2 regions of the Methylobacterium radiodurans genome follow, and region 1 is predicted to be linked to the other one. Evidence: riboswitches for the same ligand, from Rfam matches in the RefSeq annotation. Region 1 holds a riboswitch; the other holds the start of a gene.
The links. Region 1 has a riboswitch for glycine ahead of DK427_RS23665 (L,D-transpeptidase). Riboswitches for the same ligand answer to the same signal wherever they lie in the genome.

Region 1 (9,739 bases):
CTCGCGCGCTGCCGGGCGAGGTGGTCTCGGTGAACTGCCGGGTGCTCTACCGGCTCGACGACGAGCCGGGCGTGCGGGGCCACCTCCTCGTGCACCCCCACGACCTCACCAGCTTGCCCGACGAGCTCTCGGCCGCGTGCCCGCTCGGGACGGCGCTGCTCGGCCTGCGCGTGGGGGACCGCATGCCCTTCTGCGACAACCGCCTCGGCACCCAGCACGTGGTGACCGTGGAGGGCATCGGCTGGCGCTTCGTCGACGAGCCGGTCCCCGGCCGCACGCTCGCCCCGCGCAAGGCCTAGCCCCGGTCCCGCGGTCCCAGACAGGAGCCCGTCATGACATATCCACACCCGGGGCAGCCCGCCCCGGGAGGGATCGTGCACGTCGTCGGCGCCGGCCGACCCGAGCAGAAGAGAGACCATGCGTATCCTCGTCGCCACCGACTTCTCGCCTCGCTCGCAGCGGGCCGTGCGACGCGCCGGCATCCTCGCCGGTCAGCGCGGGGGCGACGTCATCCTGGTCCACGTGGTGGACGGCGCGCGCCCGCGGGAGGTCGCGCGCGACCTCCGCGAGGCGCAACGCATGGCCATCGAGCAGATCGCGGTCGTGCCGGAGCTCTTTCGCGTCGCGTGCCGCCCGCTCGTCATTGCAGGATGTCCTCCCGAGGCGATCCTCGACGCGGCAACGGCTCACGGGGCCGACCTGATCGTCGTGGGTGTCCCCCATAGGACGGCTGCGCGCGATTCCGGGCGGACGGTCCGCAGCCTGATCCGCGCCGCGGCATGCCCGGTCCTCGTCGTCGGCCGGTCCGCCGCGGGCCCCTACACCGGGATCGTGGTCCCGGTCGACTTCTCCGAAGCTTCGGCGCGGGCGCTGCGCAGCGTGGCGTCGCTCCGGCTCGCGGACGACGCCGACGTCACGGTCGTCCACGCCTTCGAGGCCCTGGGCAAGCCGAAGCTGTCCGCGTTTGGCATCGCGCGCGAGCACATTGAGGGCTACGTCGAGAGCTGGCGGTCCTCGTTCGCCGAGGAGGTCGAGGCCTTCCTCGAATCCGACGGTCTTGCAGGGTGGAACTGGTCGAGGCGGGTGGAGGAAGGGCCCCCGGACGAGGTCATCGTTCGCCTTGCCGCGCGGAGGCCCTCGGAGCTCCTCGTAATGGGCACGCATGCCCGAGCCGGAATCCGGAAGGCCTTTCTGGGAAGCGTCACCGAGGACGTCCTCGCCGCAGGCGGCATGGACGTGCTGGTGGTCCCCCCGCCTCGGTCCGGTGCCGGGCGCGGGTCAGGACCATCCGCGCACGCCTCGGCGGGCCGGGCCGAACGTCCGGCCTTGAGGGTCGTGACCGCGTGAGCGACCACGCGACTCGCCCCTCAAAGGCCGGCCGCCGCCGCACGTGTGGGCGGGCTTGGCAAACCGCGACGCGGCACGGTTCAATCCGCGAACGTCGGGACCACGTGGTTCGGCGAGGAAGGCTCGATGAGGATCATCGCCGCCCGGGCGACGGCCATCGCCCTCATGCTCCTGGTGCTGGGCCTGGCACGCCGGCTCGGGCAGTTCGGCACGCCCGCCGCGATCGAGGCCGGCCTCGTCGCCGCGGCGGCGGCCACCGTGGTCCTGCTCTTCGCCCGTCGGTGAGACGCGAAGCTGCGGCCCGAACGATCCTGGAGGGCGACCATGGGAAACCCGACACCTGAACCGGCCAACGCCGGGTTCGATACCGGTTTCGCCAAGGCGCCCTACCGGATCGGCACGGTGACCTTGATCGCGCGCGACGCGAGCGCCCTCGCGCGCTTCTACCAGGACGTCCTCGGGCTCGCTCCCGTCTCGCGGGATGCCGGCACGGTGCGCTTCGGCGTCGGCGATACCGTCCTAGTCACGCTTAGGCGGGATCCGGCGGCCCGTCCGTGGACATCCCGGGAGGCGGGGCTGTTCCACACCGCCTTCCTGCTGCCGGGCCGCGGCGACCTCGGCGCCTGGCTCCTGCACGCCGGCGAGCTCGGCATCACGCTCACGGGCGCCGCCGACCATCTCGTCAGCGAGGCCGTCTACCTCGACGATCCGGAGGGCAACGGCATCGAGATCTACGTTGACCGCCCGGCCGAAGCCTGGACATGGGCATCGAACGGCACGGTCGTGATGCGCAACGACCGGCTCGACCGTGCCGGCATCGTCGATGCGGCCGCCGGTCCCTGGGACAGGATGCCGGCCGGCAGCAGAGTGGGGCACGTCCACCTGCAGGTCGGGGGCCTCGACGTGGCGGAAGGCTTCCACACGGGTCTCCTCGGCTTCGACGTCATGTGTCGCTATCCGGGTGCCCTGTTCCTCGGCGCTGGCGGCCATCATCACCAGCTGGCTTGCAACGTCTGGAACAGCCGCGGCGCCCCCGTGCGCGACGGCGCGACGAACCGGCCTCGCCGAGGTCGAGCTGCGCGCCGAGGCGCCGATCCTGATGGCTGCGCGGACGTGCTGGCGGGACGGCGGCCTGCCCCTGGTCGAGGACGGGGACGCGCTCCTCGTGGCGGACCCGTGGGGAACGCGCTCGCGCCTCACCCCCATGCCCGGGACGACGGTCCGGGCTCGGCGCTGCTCTCAGCTCCGGGCGCGCGCCTGCCGACGGCACGCGCTGGGCAATATTCCGTAGGCGGCCCTGAAGCGACGGCCGAAATGCGTCATGTCTGAGAACCCCCAGCCGTAGGCGATCTCGCTCACCGTCCGGTGCATCTGGCTCGGGTCCTCAAGCGCGTCCCGACAGCGGGCGAGGCGCCGGGCCTGGATGAGCCGGCCCAGCGACGTGTCCTCATCGGCCAGGATGGCGTTGGCGTGGCGCGTGCTCACGCCGGCGGCGGCCGCGACCGCTTCCGTGTCCAGGCCGGGGTCGGCCAACATCTCCTCGATCGCCGCGTGCAGCCTCATGCGGACAAGCGAGCGGGTCGAAGAGCCGGGCGATACCCGCCGTTCCGCGGCCTTGCCCAACGCGAGCGCGAGGAGGTCGAGCAGGTGCGTCTCGACCATGTCCTCGGCCGCCGAACGCAATCGGCCGGCCTGAGGGGGCAGCATTGCCAGATATCCGGCCGCCAGCCTCCCCTCGGCGGTGCCCGAGGTGAGCGGACGCGCCGTCAGGTCGTGGATCGCCCCGAGGCGGCTCTCCAGCGCCCGTCGCTCCATGATCACCGTGAGGACCTCGGAATCCTCGGAGAAGCATCCCTCGTGCGGCAGCCGCGGGTCGACCAGCGCGACTTGCCCGGGCTCCAGCACGGCCTGCCGGCCATTCTGACGGAGGGTCTTCGTTCCCGACAGGGGCATGAAGACGAAGAGCTGCTCGTCGCTGGGCTGGCCGCTGTGGCGCTTCGTGTGCGAGATCCGAAGCTCCGAACTGCGTGCGAGCGCAAGCTTGATCCCGCCGATCGCGCCGGCGCGAAGTTCCGCCCTGAAAGCTCTCCTCCGGGCCGGGACAGCATCGTTCTCGATGATGTCTCGGCGGATGACGCTCATCCAGTAGTCGAAGCGGTCGCGCGGGTGGAGGCCGACCGTCGTAAAGATTTTTCGCATGACGCCTTCTCGTGCGGCCGAGAATCCATTCCGAGGAAGCCGATCCCGCACCCTGCCTGCTGGCTAATATGGCCCATCGACAGCGGGAATAGAGGCGCCCGCGACGACGGGCGGAGGACGCGTGCCGCGCTTCTATTTCGACATCGAGGTTGTCGGGACCGTCCGCGATGACGAGGGCCACGAACTTGCGGACCTGGATGCCGCGCGACGTCACGTTCGACGTGTCCTCGGCACTCTGCTCGCGCACGAGCTGCGCCGGGGCGGATCAGCCCTGATCGGAGTCCACGTGCGAGACGAAGCCGGGGAGCGCGTCGCGACGCTCGTCGGGCGCGGCGAGGTGTCGATCGACGAGATGACGGAAGCGTCTGCCGGTGAGCGTCTTCCCCAAGCGGACGGCTGCACGCCGAGCCCGCTGGTCCGGGCTGCGAACCACGCCGTCGCGGCGCAGGGTGCCATCCAAGAGGATGGGGACACCTCCCTCCGGCACCATGCCGAGATGCTGAGGTGGGCTATCGGGCGAATGATGATGCGGCGCCTCGCCCCGAAGACCCATCCCAGGCTTTAACGGGCGCAGGCGCCCGGTATTACAGCCTTGTACTTCCGGATCCGGAGACAACGCGACTGAATGCAAGAGGAGCTTTTGAAGTATTCTTCGATGGACTTCAACCACGACCGGGCATCCGCGCTGCTCGACTCGCCGGCGGGATTGTCTCGGCCGACGTGTCGAACAACTCCCTTCCCGCCGCCGCAATGCCGTCCCTGATCGCGAACGTGCATCTCGCCCTGCGAGGGTTGGGCGATGTCGCATCGGCCGCGTGCGCAGCGCCTGTCGAGACGTTTGAGAAGCCGACGCCGGCTCAGATCAGGAAATCCATCACCCCGGACGTTTTTGATCTCCTTCATCGACGGCAGGCCCTACAAGAACCTCAAGCGCCACATCGCAGCCCACGAGCTCGATCCCAAAGGCTATCGAGCGCGCTACGAGCTGCCCAAGGACTACCCTATGGTGGCGGCGAACTACGCGGCCCAGCGCTCCGCACTGGCCAAGGCCATCGGCCTCGGACGGCCAGGCGCGATGGGCTGAGGACGGCAAGCCGAAGGAGCGCGGTCAGAAGACCGGTTGACCGCGACCTTGCGCCAGGGGCTCCTCGGCGCATCCACTTGAGCCCGAGGCGTGCGCCCCTTCAGGGGCATCAGCGCGCGCGGGCTTGCGGCCGTGGGAGCCAGCCAGGCGCCGGCCGCCGCGAGCATCGTCTCGACGCCCGTGCGCAGGGTTGGGTTCAGGACCGGGGCGAACTCGGGTGAGTGGTTGGAGGGAAGCTCGTTCAGGGTGCCGGCCTTCTCGGCCTCGGCGTAGCGCTTCGGATCGGTACCGCCGACGAACCAGAACACGGACGGCACGTCCCAGGCCCGGGCGAACTCGGTAAAATCCTCGCTGGCCGCGGCATTACCGGAAGGCTGCACCCGCTCGTCGCCGAGACGCCGTTTCAGGGCGGCCGCCACCTTGGCGGTCGCGTCTTCGTCGTTCACCGTCAGCGGGAACGGCCCGAACATGGTGATGAGCGGCGGCTTCGGGGCACCCGACATCGACGCCTCGCCGGTGACGATCCGCTTCACCGACGAGAGGACCGTGTCCCGCACCTGATCGTCGAAGGTGCGGATGTTGAGCTGCAAGTCGGACTGATCCGGGAGTGCAGGGACCCGACCGTGACCACCGCACCGTCGGTCGTGGCGACCTCGCGCGAGACGATGGTCTGCAGCCGCATCACGGTTGCCGCCGCCATCACGACCGGGTCCACGGTGGATTCAGGGCCGGAGCCGTGGCCGCCGCGGCCGTACAGCGTCATCTTCAGGCTGTCGCTGCGGGAGAGGACGGGACCGCTCTTGAGGCGTACCTGCCCGGCCGGGAACGGCAGCACGTGCTGCCCGAGGGTGACGAACGGCTTCGGGAAGCGCTTCATCATCCCATCGCCGACCATCGCGCGAGCGCCTTCGCCGATCTCCTCGCCGGGCTGGAACACGGCCATGATGGTGCAGCGCCACCCGGCCTTGTTCGCGGCGAGGATTTGCGTCGCGCCCATCAGCCAGGTCACGTGCAGATCGTGTCCGCAGGAATGCGCGATCGCGGTCTCGCGGCCGGACGCCGGATCGGTGCCGGTCTTCACGCTCGCGTAGGGAAGCCCCGTGTCCTCCTTCATCGGAAGCGCGTCCATGTCGGCACGCAGGAGAACCGTCGGGCCCTCGCCATTGTGCAGGAGCCCGACGACGCCGGTGCCGCCCACGCCCTCCGTGACCTCGAAGCCCTGCTCCCGCAGCCAGCGCGCGGCGATGCCGGCGGTGCGCCGCTCCTGCATCGACAGCTCGGGGTTGGCGTGGATGTCCCGGTAGATGGCCTCCAGCTTCGTGAGCTGGTCGTCCGAGGGACCGGGCAACGCGCCTGTCCCGCAAGATGGGGACCGGAGAGGACGAGCAGCGCCGCGACGGCGAGGCTTCGGAAGCGTTCCCGGAACGGCCTCCTGGCTGCTCCTCGTCGAGAGAGGGCTTATCACGTCCCGTTCTAGGGGCCCGCGGTCCGGGGACGATAGCGCGGGAGCGCCCAGCCGAAGCGGAGCGAGGCGGCACGCACGGCGAGGCAGACCCCGAAGCCGGCCCCGAGCGCGACCTCCCGCGGCACGCCGAAGGCCGTCAGCCCGACGAAGGTCGCCGCCCCCGCAAGCGCCGCGGAGGCGTAGATCTCCCGGCTGAGGATCACGGGACTCTCGCCGCCGAGCAGGTCGCGGATCACGCCACCGAAGGTCGCGGTGACTACGCCCATGACCACGGCGACCGTCGCGCTCGCGCCGGCCTGCCAGGCCCGCTCCGCGCCGGCCACGGCGAACAGCGCTAGGCCGAGCGCGTCGAGCCACAGGACGGATCGGTACCGGGATTGCGGGATGTGGGCGGTGAAGAACACCGCGCCCGAGACGGCGAGGCAGGCCAGCAGGTACGCCGGCTGGCCCGTCCAGAACACCGGCAGCCCAAGCAGCAGGTCCCGTAGGGTGCCACCGCCGATGCCGGTCGCCGTGCCGAGCACGGCGAAGCCGACGAAGTCCATCTCCTTGCGGGAGGCCGCGAGGGCGCCGGTGACCGTGAAGACGATCACGCCCAACCAGTCCAGGGTCGCGGCAACGGTTTCGAACATCGGCTTGGCCCGTCACTTGAAGAGCAGGACCTGGTTGTCGGAGCGGGGACGGTCGTCCCACTCGCTCTGCACCAGGATCTCGGGTTGGGTGGTCTTCACCACCACGGTCGTGCCGAGCGGGACACGGCCGTACAGGTCGAGGACGTCCTCGTTCAGGAGCCGGATGCAGCCCGAGGAATCCGTACCGCCCACCGTCCAAGGTTCGTTCGTGCCGTGGATGCGGTACAGCGTGTCCCGCTCGCCCTGGTAGAGGTAGAGGGCGCGGCATCCGAGCGGGTTGTTCACCCCCGGCTCGACGTATCGCGGGATGTCGGGTCGGCGCTTCAGCATGGCCGCGGTGGGCCGCCAGCCCGGCCACTTCGCCTTGCGCTTGATCACCGCGATGCCTGACCAGGTGAAGCCGGCTCGACCGACGCCGATGCCGTAGCGGATAGCGGTTCGGTCCTCGCGGACGAGGAAGAGGAAACGCTGGTGCGTGTCGATGACGACCGTGCCACCCCGCTCCAGTCCGTCGTAGTCCACAAGCTGCCGTCGGAACTCCGGTGGCACGAGGGCGAGGTCGACCCTCGGGATGTCGAAGGGCTCGTCCGGGATCGTGCCGACATACCAGGTGTCGCGGCTCCGCGGCGCGTGGACGGGCTGCGGGGCCTTCGGCGCTTCGGGCTCGGTATCCCAGAAGAAGGCGTGGGCGCGGGCGGGCGCCAGGAGGGTGGCGGCCAGCAGTAGGGAGCGGCGTGTGGGCAGCATGGGACGACATCCCGATTGGTATTCGAAGGACGGCACGGGATCGGGCACGCCTGCGCGATGCGAACAGGGCGCGCAGCGTCGTTGCGGCTCGCGGGCGAGCCGGGTCCCTATGCGGTGAGGCCAGCGCGAGCCGATGGGCTCGCAGCGTGTCAGGCTATGGGGATGTCATCGCGCAGGCCTCCGAGGTCGCTTCGCGCGCCATGCGCGAGCCCCCTCTGTCATCGGCCTGAGAGTTTCGCCGGCGCCTCGGACGAGGATTCGGCTTACACCATCGGCGGGAGCGCGAGCTCCGCTTTCCAGAGTGTTGAACGAACGAGCGGTCCGGGTGCCTGAGAGTTTCCGGGGCGGTTGCTCCTTCGGCGGCCGGTTCGCACCGGCTCTCTCCCGCTCGTCTATGCCCCACCTTGACCGTTGATTTATGGCCAAACTGTGGGATCGGGCCAATCTTTCGATAGCTTGCTATCGAAAATGTGTGCCGCGGCACGAAGGTCAAGTGCGCCTGAGCCGCTGGCGCAGCGTATGTCCACGGTCCGACGTCCGGCATTTCCTGCCCAGCCGACCTTCGCAGCGCCACCAGCGAATGTCCGGTTGGGGTCATTAGCTGTCATCAGATCGCTGCCCGAAAGCTGGCCTCCAACTTTGCTCCGGTCCCTGCGACAGAAGCAGACCTCGCTGATCGGACCGACAGCGTGCCTGTCATGAGGACAATGACGAGGCGCAGCTACTGCCAGAAATCTCAACGGCACTGAGGAGCGGCAACGCTCATGCAAGGGACGTCCGTAACCATGTTCCTCCACGGTGTCGGGTCCAACGTTTGTTTGAGCGCATCGATGAACCGACCGATCCGGGCGGCTCGCGCCTCCTGCCGCGCGCTCAGAAGAACGACGATCGGTGCCGACGGCAGCGTGTGGTTCTTCAGAAGCCGAACCAGTCGGCCTCCCCGGATGTCGTCCGCCACGTCCCATTCCGATCGCATGACGATACCACGCCCGGCTATTGCCCAGATGCGCGCCACCTCGCCATCGTTGCTGGCCAGAGAGGGCGCGACGCGGACGCGTTCCTCGGCGCCGCTGTCAATGGAGCGGAAACGCCATAGCGTCACGTCCTCGTCGTTCTCGCGCAATGCGATGCAGCTATGGGTACGCAGATCGTGCGGATCGGTTGGCGCGCCCTGCCGGGCCAGATAGCTTGGTGCCGCGCATACCCAACGCTCGTTGGGTGCGAGGCCTCGCACGATCAGGCTCGGCGTAGCCGCCTGGATCTCGCCGACATGGACGGCGATGTCCCATGTGCTCGAAGGCACGCCTCCGATGCGATCAGAGAGGGCCAGATCAATCTTGATCCGTGGATGTGCCTCTTGGAAAGCCGCAACCACTGGAGCCACGTGGCGGCGTCCGAACCCGAGGGGCGCGATGATGCGCAGGTGCCCGCTCACGTGCCCCTGCCGCTCGGCCAGGGCCTCGTCGAGGTCGTTCAGTTCTGCAAGAACACGGCGCCCGCGCTCCGCGAGCAGTTCGCCCTCGTCCGTCAGCGTGAGCTGTCTCCCGGCCCGGACGATGAGGTGCGCGCCCAGTCGTTCCTCCAGCGCGCGCAGCCGCTGCGTGACAGCCGGCGCGGAGACGTTGAGGTCGCGCGCGGCCGCAGCCAGCGAAGGCGCGCAAACGATGGCGGCGAAGAAACGAAGATCGTCGGTCGTCAGCATTAAGCCCAACCTTAAGGCAGAACATAGAAGCCGTTAATGGCCAGATGCGGCTGTTCTGTGGTTCCTGTCCGGCCGAGAGGCGCGCCGGAATAAGCACCATGTCGATGACGGAAACCACAGGGGCCGGCGGGACGTCCAAGTCCACCGTCACGCTGGACGCGCTTCAGACGCCCTGCCTGCTCCTCGATGAGGCGCGGCTCCGGGCGAATGTCGATCGGATGAAGGCGCATCTCGCCGGACTCGGCGTCGCGTTCCGGCCGCACCTCAAGACTGCCAAGTCGCTCGACGTCGCCCGCGTCGCCATGTCCGCGCCAGAGGGGCCCGCCATGGTCTCGACCCTGCGCGAGGCAGAGCACTTAGCAGCGGGCGGCGTGCGCGACTTGATCTACGGCGTCGGCATCGCTCCAGCCAAGCTCGGCCGAGTCCAGGGGATCCGAGCCGAGGGCGCCAACCTCACGGTGGTGCTTGACTCCGCCGAGCAGGCCCTGGCGGTCGCCGCCTGCTCCCGGGCGACCGGCGATCCGATCCCCGCGCTGATCGAGGTCGATGCCGACGGGCACCGC
Region 2 (9,739 bases), 750 kb from region 1:
CCTCAATGGGCCGGGAGTGGCCCCACGGTCGGGCGGCCTCGTAGGGCCAGGGCCGTCGCCGCCGCCCCGACGACGTCCACCAGCGCGAAGGCGAGGAGGGGCATCGGGGCGAGGTCGGCCATCACCAGCAGGACGAAGGCGGCGGCGAGGCAGAACCGGACAGGGACGCTCGCGCCGATCAGCGGCCGGTCCTCGTGCCGCGCGAACTGCGCGTAGTAGGCGGCGAAGCAGAGCGTCAGGAGCCCGATGACACGGACGAGGTAGGGCTCGCCCGTCACATCGAGCAGCCACGCCACGCGCTCGGGGGCGAGCAGGAAGGCGAGCCCGACGACGGTGAGGTAGGCGGCGTGGGCGATGACGGTCCTGGCCGGTGCGCTCAGACCGGCTCTCGGGGCGGCTCTCATGGCGAACCTCCGCGGAAGTTCTTACAAGTAAACGATAGTGAACGATTATTACACAACAACCGAAACGCCCGAAAATCACGCATGTTAATGCCACTTCGGCCGATATCGTCGGTCCGGCGCGATACGGATCGCGGGGTCTGAAACATCCGAGCGCCGCCGGCTGTTGCGCCGGGCCACCCGGGCGTGCTTTGATCGCCTCGTCCGATAAGGGCGATACGGGAGAGCCCAGTCCGGCCGGCAACGGTCGGGCATGGCGCCGACGGAGCAACCACCCCCGGAAACTCTCAGGCACAATCACCGTATCGTTGGACAATCTGGAGAGAGGCGCCGCAGGGCGTCCACCGAAGGAGAAACCCCGAGCCGCGAGCCCGGGGGAAGCTCTCAGGTAACCGCGACAGATGGGGGCAGGCCGGAAACGCGCGTGAGGCGCCTTCCGGACGCACGCTGTCGTGGAGAATCCGGATGTCGGCACACGCCGTCGAGATCGCCCCCCTTCGCAAGACCCCGCTCAACGACCTGCACCTGCGCCTGGGCGCCCGGATGGTGCCGTTCGCCGGCTATTCCATGCCGGTGCAGTACCCGGCGGGCCTGCTCAAGGAGCACCTGCACACCCGCGCCGCCGCGGGCCTGTTCGACGTCTCGCATATGGGCCAGATCGCCCTGCGTGCGGACGACGTGGCCGAGGCCGCGCGCGCCCTGGAGGCGCTGGTCCCGGCCGACATCCTCGGGCTGAAGCCCGGGCGCCAGCGCTACGGCCTGCTCACCGACGCGGCGGGCGGGATCCTGGACGACCTGATGGTAGCCCATCTCGGCGACCGCCTCGTCCTGGTGGTCAACGCGGCGAACAAGGCCGCCGACCTCGCGCATCTGCGGGCCAACCTGCCGGATTCCATCGCCGTCGAGGAGCTGCCCCGCGCGCTCCTCGCTCTGCAGGGGCCGGGCGCGGAGGCCGCGCTCGCCCGGCTGGCGCCGGAGGTCGCCGCGATGCGCTTCATGGACGCGCGGACGGCTGCGATCCTCGCTGCCGAGTGCCTCGTCACCCGCTCCGGCTACACCGGCGAGGACGGGTTCGAGATCTCGCTGCCGGAGGACGCGGCCGAGCCGATCGCGGCGGCGTTGCTCGCCGATCCGGCCGTGCTGCCGGTCGGGCTCGGCGCCCGCGATTCCCTGCGCCTCGAAGCGGGCCTGTGCCTGCACGGCGCCGACATCGACACGACCACGAGCCCGGTCGAGGCCGGGCTCGGCTGGGCGATCTCCCCCGCCCGCCGCCGGGGCGGCGCGCGCCCGGGCGGCTTCCCCGGGGCCGAACGCATCCTCGCCGAGATGGAGGCCGGCACGGAGCGCCGCCGCGTCGGCCTGCTTGCTGACGGCCGCGCGCCCGTGCGGGCCGGCGCAGCGCTCTTCGCCGAGGGCGGCGAGACGGCCGTCGGCCACGTCACATCCGGCGGCTTCGGCCCGAGCCTCGGGACACCCGTCGCGATGGGCTACCTGCCCGCCGCCCTGGCAGAGCCCGGCACCCGCGTCCTGGCGGAGGTGCGCGGCCAGCGGCTCGCCCTCACCGTCGCCCCCCTCCCCTTCGTCCCCGCCGGCTTCAAGCGCGGCTGACCCCTCACACTCCCCCTTCGCCTCTCAAGGAGCAGACCCATGCTGAGATTCACCGAAGAGCACGAGTGGCTGCGGCTCGATGGCGACGTCGCGACCGTCGGCATCACCGCGCACGCGGCCGAGCAGCTCGGCGACCTCGTCTTCGTCGAGTTGCCGAAGGTCGGCGCCGCGCTGACCAAGGGCGCCTCCGCGGCCGTGGTCGAGTCGGTCAAGGCGGCTTCCGACGTATACGCCCCGCTCGACGGCGAGGTCACCGAGGTCAACGACGCCGTGGTGGACGCCCCCGAGACGGTCGGCTCCGATCCGCAGGGCGCGGGCTGGCTCTACCGCATGCGCCTCGCCGACACGGCCGCCTTCGACGCCCTGCTGGACGAGGCGGCCTACGCCGCCCTGCCCAAGTGATTCCGCGAAGTGAGGAGGCGGCGATGACCCATTACGATCCCTACGACTTCGCCAACCGCCGCCATATCGGCCCCACCGTCGCCGAGATCGGCCAGATGCTGGAGGCCTGCGGCGCCGAGAGCCTCGACGCGCTGGTGGATGAGACGCTGCCGCCGGACATCCGCCAGACGGCGCCGCTCGCCTTCGGCAAGCCGCTGACCGAGCGCCGGGCGATCGAGACGATGCGGGCGACCGCCGACAAGAACCGGCTCCTCGTCTCGCTGATCGGCCAGGGCTACCACGGCACCACCATGCCGCCCGCGATCCAGCGCAACATCTTCGAGAACCCGGCCTGGTACACGGCCTACTCGCCCTACCAGCCGGAGATCAGCCAGGGGCGGCTCGAGGCGCTGCTGAATTTCCAGACGCTCGTCTGCGACCTCACGGGGCTCGACGTGGCGAACGCCTCGCTCCTCGACGAGGCGACCGCGGCCGCCGAGGCCATGGGCATGGCCCGCCGCGTCGCCGCCTCGAAGCAGGACGCCTTCTTCGTCGATCGGGACTGCCTACCCCAGACCATCGCGGTGCTGCGCACGCGCGCCGCGCCGCTCGGCTGGCGCATCGTGGTGGGCGATCCCTTCAGGGACCTCGACCCCGCTTCGGTCTTCGGCGCGCTGTTCCAGTACCCGGGCGTGAACGGCGCCATCCACGACGTCTCCGGACCGATCGCGGCGCTCCACGGGGCGGGCGCGATCGCGGCGGTCGCGGCCGACCCGCTGGCGCTGACCCTCCTCAAGCCGCCGGGCGAGATGGGCGCCGACATCGCGGTCGGCTCGATGCAGCGCTACGGCGTACCGATGGGCTTCGGCGGCCCGCACGCCGCCTACATGGCGACGCGCGACGCGCACAAGCGCGCGCTCCCGGGCCGCATCGTCGGCGTCTCGGTCGACGCCCACGGCAACCGCGCCTACCGCCTCGCCCTCCAGACCCGCGAGCAGCACATCCGCCGCGAGAAGGCGACCTCGAACATCTGCACCAGCCAGGTGCTGCTCGCGGTCATCGCCTCGATGTACGCGGTCTATCACGGGCCGATGGGCCTGAAGGCCATCGCCCAGCGGGTGCACCGGGACGCGGTGCGGCTCGCCGACGGCCTCACCGATCTCGGCTTCCGGGTCGAGCCGGCGCACTTCTTCGACACGATCACCGTGGATGTCGGGCCGTTCCAGGGCGTGATCCTGCAGAGCGCCGTCGAGAACGGGGTGAACCTGCGGAAAGTGGGCGAGGACCGCATCGGCATCACGGTGGACGAGCGCACCCGCCCCGACATCCTGCAGGCGGTCTGGCGCGCCTTCGGCGGCCACGACGTGCCCCACGACGAGGCCTGGCCGGAGCAGCGCCTGCCGGAAGGCTTGGTTCGCACCTCGCCCTACCTCACGCACCCGATCTTCCACATGAACCGGGCCGAGAGCGAGATGACGCGCTACATGCGCCGGCTCAGCGACCGCGACCTCGCGCTCGACCGGGCGATGATCCCGCTCGGCTCCTGCACGATGAAGCTCAACGCCACGGCCGAGATGCTGCCGATCTCGTGGCCGGAATTCTCGGAAGTTCACCCGCACGTCCCGATGGATCAGGCCGCGGGCTATCATGAACTCATCGGCGATCTCTCGGAAAAACTCTGCGCGATCACCGGCTACGACGCGATCTCGATGCAGCCGAACTCGGGCGCGCAGGGCGAGTATGCGGGGCTGCTCGCCATCCGCCGCTATCACCTATCGCGGGGCGACGCGCACCGCACAGTCTGCCTGATCCCGTCCTCGGCGCACGGCACCAACCCCGCCTCGGCGCAGATGTGCGGCATGAGCGTGGTGGTGGTCGGCGCCGACCGGAACGGCAACGTGGATGTGGAGGATTTCCGGAGGAAGGCCGAGCTGCATTCCGAAAAACTCGCGGCCTGCATGATCACCTACCCGTCGACCCACGGCGTGTTCGAGACGCGGGTGAGGGAGATCTGCGCGATCACGCATTTCCACGGGGGTCAGGTCTATCTGGACGGGGCGAACCTCAACGCGCTGGTGGGTCTCGCCCGGCCCGGCGATATCGGGGCCGACGTCAGCCACCTCAACCTGCACAAGACATTCTGCATCCCGCACGGCGGCGGCGGGCCCGGCATGGGGCCGATCGGCGTCAAGGCGCACCTGATCCCGTTCCTGCCCTCCGACCCGCGCACCGGCGAGGAAGGGGCGGTCTCGGGGTCGGCCTACGGCTCCGCGTCGATCCTGCCGATCTCGTGGAGCTACTGCCTGATGATGGGGGGCAAGGGCCTCGCCCAGGCGACGCGGGTCGCGATCCTCAGCGCCAACTACATCGCGGCGCGGCTCGGGCAGGCCTACCCGATCCTCTACGCGGGCGAGCGGGGACGCGTCGCGCACGAGTGCATCGTGGACCTGCGCCCCTTCCAGAAAAGTGCCGGCATCACCGTCGAGGACGTCGCCAAGCGCCTGATCGACAGCGGCTTCCACCCGCCGACCATGAGCTGGCCGGTCGCCGGCACGCTGATGATCGAGCCCACCGAGTCCGAGACCAAGGGCGAGATCGACCGCTTCTGCGACGCCATGCTGGCGATCCGCGAGGAGATCCGGGCGATCGAGGAGGGCCGCGTCGATCGGGCGGACAACCCGCTCAAGAACGCGCCCCACACGGTGCAGGACCTCGTGGGCGCCTGGGAGCGGCCCTATTCCCGTGAGGCCGGCTGCTTCCCGGCGGGCAGCTTCAGGACGGACAAGTACTGGCCGCCGGTCAACCGCGTCGACAACGCCTACGGCGACCGCAACCTCGTCTGCTCCTGCCCGCCGCCGGAGAGCTACGAGGCGGCCGCCGAGTGAGGCGAAGCGCTCCCTCCCCTAGCGGGGGAGGGTTGGCGCGGGCCCGCTGCGCGGCGTAGATCCGGCCCCGCGCCGCGTTCCGGGCGCCTAGGGAGAACCGTCATGCCTCTCGACGCGACCGCGCGCGGCGTCTACCCGATCGCCCCGACCCCGTTCCAGCCAGACGGGCGGATCGACGTCGACTCGATCGACCGGCTGACCGACTTCTATGTCGGCTGCGGCGCCACGGGCCTCACCGTGCTCGGCGTGATGGGCGAGGCGCCCAAGCTCGACCACGCGGAGGGCATCGCGGTCGCCACCCGCTTCATCCGGCGCGCCGGCAGCCTGCCGGTGATCGTCGGCGTCTCCGCGCCGGGATTTGCCGCGATGGCCGGGCTCGCCCGCGCCAGCATGGAGGCGGGGGCCGCGGGCGTGATGATCGCGCCGCCCAGCACCCTCCGCACCGACGACCAGATCGCGACCTATTACCGACAGGCCGCCGAGGCGGTGGGCCCCGACGTACCCTTCGTGATCCAGGACTACCCGCTGAACTTCTCGGTGGTGATGACGCCCGGCGTGATCCGCCGCATCGTCCAGGAGAACCCCAACTGCGTGATGCTCAAGCACGAGGACTGGCCGGGCCTGGAGAAGATCTCGCAGTTGCGCGCCTTCGAGGCCGAGGGTGCGATGCGCCACATCTCGATCCTGTGCGGCAACGGCGGCCTGTTCCTTGACTTCGAGTGCGAGCGCGGGGCCGACGGCGCCATGACCGGCTACGCCTTCCCCGACATGCTGGTGGACGTGGTGCGCCTCGCGCAGGCCGGCGAGCGCGATGCCGCCCACGACCTGTTCGACGCCCACCTGCCCCTGCTGCGCTACGAGCAGCAGCCGGGCGTGGGCCTGGCGATCCGCAAATACGTGATGGCCCGGCGCGGCCTGATCGCCTCGGACGCGCAGCGCAAGCCCGCGGGCGGGATGAGCGCGACCGCGCGGGCCGAGGTCGCGTACCTGCTCGCCCGCCTCGCCCGGCACGATCCCCGCGCGGCGGTCTGACGCGCCGCGCCGGGATCCGCCCTCAGCCCTTGGTGGCGGTGACCGCCAGCTCGGGCCGGTGGTTCAGGGTCTGGAACACCACGCAGTAGCGCTCGGTCAGCTTGATGAGCTGGTCGAGCTTCTCCTGCGGCGCATCCGTGTCGAGGGCGAAGCTGAGGCGGATGGCGCGGAAGCCCACCGGCGCCTCCTTGTCGACGCCGAGCGTGCCGCGGAAATCGAGGTCCCCCTCGGCGCTGACCTGGCCCGCGCGCAGGGGGATCTCCAGCGCGGTCGCGACCGCCTTCAGGGTCACGCCCGCGCAGGCGACGAGGGCCTCGAGCAGCATGTCGCCGGAGCAGAGTTCGGCGCCGGAGCCGCCGGTCGCCGGGTGCAGGCCCGCCACCGCCAGCGCGCGTCCGGTCTCGACCTTGCAGGCGACGCCCGAATCGTCGAGCGAACCCTTCGCCCGCAGGGTGACGACGGCGGAATCGGGGCTCTGGCGGTACTGGTCCTTCAGCGGCGCCTGGAGCGCGCGCAGGCTGGTGGCATCCATCGGGGCGTTTCCTCGTTGTTGGCCCCCTGCGGTTAGCCGCTGGCGCGACCGGGCTCAACCGGGCGCGTCGTGGCGTTCCGCATCGGACCCCTGGAAACGTCGGAGGGATCGGGCCGAGGATCGGCCGCTCAGCTCTTCTTGCGGAACGCGTCGAGGCTGACCACCTCGGCGCCGCTCTCCTCGCCCTCGCCCTCCTTGCGGGCCGGGCGGGCGGGCTTGTCCTCGCCCTGCCCCCCCTGCGCGGCGGGGGCGGGCAGCACCTTCGGCACGTTGCTGCCGCCGACCGTGGCGAGGCCCGTGCCCTTCGGCTTCAGCTCGCTCGGCTCCGAGGCCGCGCCGCGCGGGCCCGTCGCCTTGGCGGCCGGATGCTCGTCCTCGCCCTCGGGCGCCTCGGCATTCTCGTTGAGATCGAACTTCAGGCCGAACTGGACGGACGGATCGAAGAAGCCGCTGAGCGCGTCGAAGGGCACCAGCAGCCGCTCGGGCACGCCCGAGAAGGACAGGCCGACCTCGAAGGCGTGCTCGGTGACGCCGAGATCCCAGAACTGGTGCTGGAGCACGATCGTCATGTCCTGCGGGTACTTCTCGCGAAGCGCCTGCGACATGCGCACGCCCGGAGCCTCTGTCCGGAAGGAGACGTAGAAGTGGTGCTCGCCCATCAGCCCGTCCCGGGCGGCATCGGTCAGCACCTTGCGCACGACGCCCCTGAGGGCTTCCTGGACGAGGAGGTCGTAGCGGATCAGATCGTCTGCCATCTGCGGTCGTGCTGCCCGGCGTCCTCGGCCCGACGACCCGGACCGCGAGGCGCGGACGATGCCGTTCGGAAAAACTGAAAGTGGAGGCTTCTGTTGCCAGGTGCCTCCGAACCCCGCCTATGCGGTGCTACCCGCTAGGACTTTAGGTCGGTATTGGGGACCGCTTACGCGGCCACCGCCACCGGAGCAAAGTTGTCGTTGGCAACTATTGCAAAGGCCCGATAACGGCGGAACCATGCCGAGCGAAAGCTCTACCTTTACGCCCTCGTCGATCCTATTTCGCCCCCGCCGAAGCACAGGCCGGTCCACGCGCGCCTTGCGGCAGCATGTCCTGGGCTCGGGTGGAGGCGCCGGGTACCGCCCCCGGGTCCGATAGGTTTATTCCGAAGAACGTTTATCGCCATAGCCGGCCTCGCGACCGGCAAGGGGAATATAGAGGGGATCGCCCCGGTTTTGAAGCCCGATCCTGCCACCTCGATGCCGGATCCTGCGCCTGTTGCCGGAAGCGCCCAGTTGCGGGCCTCCGAACCGGCTTCGGGGGTCTTCGCCCCGGCGCCGCGCCCCTCCGGTTGGCGCGCCGGGCTGCGTCTCCTCGGGACGCTGGCCCTGGTCCCGCTCTATCTCGGGGCCGCGAGCCTGATGGCACTCGCCTGCGTGCGGGTCGGCGCCGACCTCCTGGCCGGGATCGACCCGTTCCTGCCGCCATCGCGCCGCCCCTTCGTCGGCGCGATGGCGCTGGCCCGGCGCGCGCTCGCGGTCGACATCCTGCGCCAGATCTTCCTGGCCGGGCTCGTGCTCGGCACGGCCCTGTGGCGGGACGGCGCCGGCTGGCGGGCGCGGCTCGCCCTCGACCGCGAGCGGCCGAACGGCATGCGCGCGCGCAACCTCCTTCTCATCCTGCTCCTGTGGCCGCTCGTGCACATCGCCTGGGTGAGCGCCACCGCGGCGTATTTCGGCACGAGCTTCGGCCAGGGTACGCGGCTGTCGCCCATGCTGACGCCCGCGGCGGTCGCGGCCTGGCTCGCCTACGTGGTGGTGCTGGCGCCCTTCGCCGAGGAGTTGCTGATGCGCGGCGAGATCTTCCGCCGCGCCCGCGCGGTGCTGGGACCCGCCGCCACGATCGGGCTCACGGCGGCGATCTTCGCGCTCGCCCACGTCTCGCTCCCGAGCCCTTCGGGCTGGGGCCTCGCCCGGCCGGTCTCGCTGCTGCCGCTGGCGCTCGCCCTCGGGATCCTGCGCTGGCGCACCGGCCGGCTCTGGCCCTGCATCGCGCTGCACGGCTGGAGCAACCTCGCGCTCGTCGCCTACGTGCTCTGGCCGGAGTAAGCGAGCCCGGGCGTACAGCTTCGGGACAGGGGATAACCCGCCGCCGACACCGCTTGGTGATCGCAACGCCCGCAACCATCCGGCAGGAGATCCAGGATGGAAGCCTATCACGACCTGCTGCGCCGCATCCTCGACGAGGGCGTCCCGAAGGAGGACCGGACCGGCACCGGCACCCTGTCGGTGTTCGGCCATCAGATGCGCTTCGACCTGCGCGAGGGCTTCCCGCTGGTGACCACCAAGCGGCTGCACCTGCGCTCGATCATCCACGAGCTGCTCTGGTTCCTCGCCGGCGACACCAACGTGCGGGCGCTGCGGGAGAACGGCGTCACCATCTGGGACGAGTGGGCCGACGAGAACGGCGACCTCGGCCCCGTCTACGGCCGGCAGTGGCGCTCCTGGGAGAAGCCCGCGGGCGGCACCGTCGATCAGATCGCCTGGGTGGTGGACGAGATCCGCCGCAACCCGGATTCGCGCCGCCTCGTCGTCTCGGCCTGGAACCCGGCCGACCTCGATCGGATGGCGCTGGCGCCCTGCCACTGCCTGTTCCAGTTCTACGTCGCTGACGGGCGGCTCTCGTGCCAGCTCTACCAGCGCTCGGCCGATGTCTTCCTGGGGGTCCCCTTCAACATCGCGAGCTACGCGCTCCTCACCCACATGATGGCGCAGGCGACCGGCCTCGCGCCGGGCGACTTCGTGCACAGCTTCGGCGACGCGCACCTCTACCGGAACCACCTGGAGCAGACGCGGGCCCTGCTGGCGCGCGAGCCCCGGCCGCTGCCGCGCCTGCGGCTGAACCCCGAGGTGCGCGACCTCTTCGCC

Region 2: another riboswitch for glycine. It lies ahead of gcvT (glycine cleavage system aminomethyltransferase GcvT); the one in region 1 lies ahead of DK427_RS23665 (L,D-transpeptidase).

What each region holds. Positions count from the first base shown of each region.
Region 1 is NZ_CP029551.1:5,038,608-5,048,346, forward strand. It holds gene DK427_RS23625 (GreA/GreB family elongation factor) at 1-299, shown strand, start outside; gene DK427_RS23630 (universal stress protein) at 418-1,347, shown strand; gene DK427_RS26830 (hypothetical protein) at 1,474-1,632, shown strand; gene DK427_RS23635 (VOC family protein) at 1,672-2,676, shown strand; gene DK427_RS23640 (AraC-like ligand-binding domain-containing protein) at 2,587-3,546, opposite strand; gene DK427_RS23645 (DUF6894 family protein) at 3,668-4,111, shown strand; partial or broken gene DK427_RS23650 (Ros/MucR family transcriptional regulator) at 4,297-4,618, shown strand; gene DK427_RS27260 (zinc-binding metallopeptidase family protein) at 4,564-5,220, opposite strand; gene DK427_RS27265 (amidohydrolase) at 5,160-5,978, opposite strand; gene DK427_RS23660 (trimeric intracellular cation channel family protein) at 6,104-6,727, opposite strand; gene DK427_RS23665 (L,D-transpeptidase) at 6,740-7,474, opposite strand; glycine riboswitch at 7,782-7,871, opposite strand; gene DK427_RS23670 (LysR family transcriptional regulator) at 8,211-9,176, opposite strand; gene DK427_RS23675 (DSD1 family PLP-dependent enzyme) at 9,281-9,739, shown strand, end outside.
Region 2 is NZ_CP029551.1:248,606-258,344, forward strand. It holds gene DK427_RS01040 (hypothetical protein) at 3-404, opposite strand; glycine riboswitch at 709-812, shown strand; gene gcvT (glycine cleavage system aminomethyltransferase GcvT) at 867-2,009, shown strand; gene gcvH (glycine cleavage system protein GcvH) at 2,049-2,411, shown strand; gene gcvP (aminomethyl-transferring glycine dehydrogenase) at 2,435-5,275, shown strand; gene DK427_RS01060 (dihydrodipicolinate synthase family protein) at 5,378-6,307, shown strand; gene DK427_RS01065 (OsmC family protein) at 6,330-6,839, opposite strand; gene DK427_RS01070 (SspB family protein) at 6,968-7,594, opposite strand; RNA gene ssrA (transfer-messenger RNA) at 7,674-8,056, opposite strand; gene DK427_RS01080 (CPBP family intramembrane glutamic endopeptidase) at 8,072-8,920, shown strand; gene DK427_RS01085 (thymidylate synthase) at 9,017-9,739, shown strand, end outside.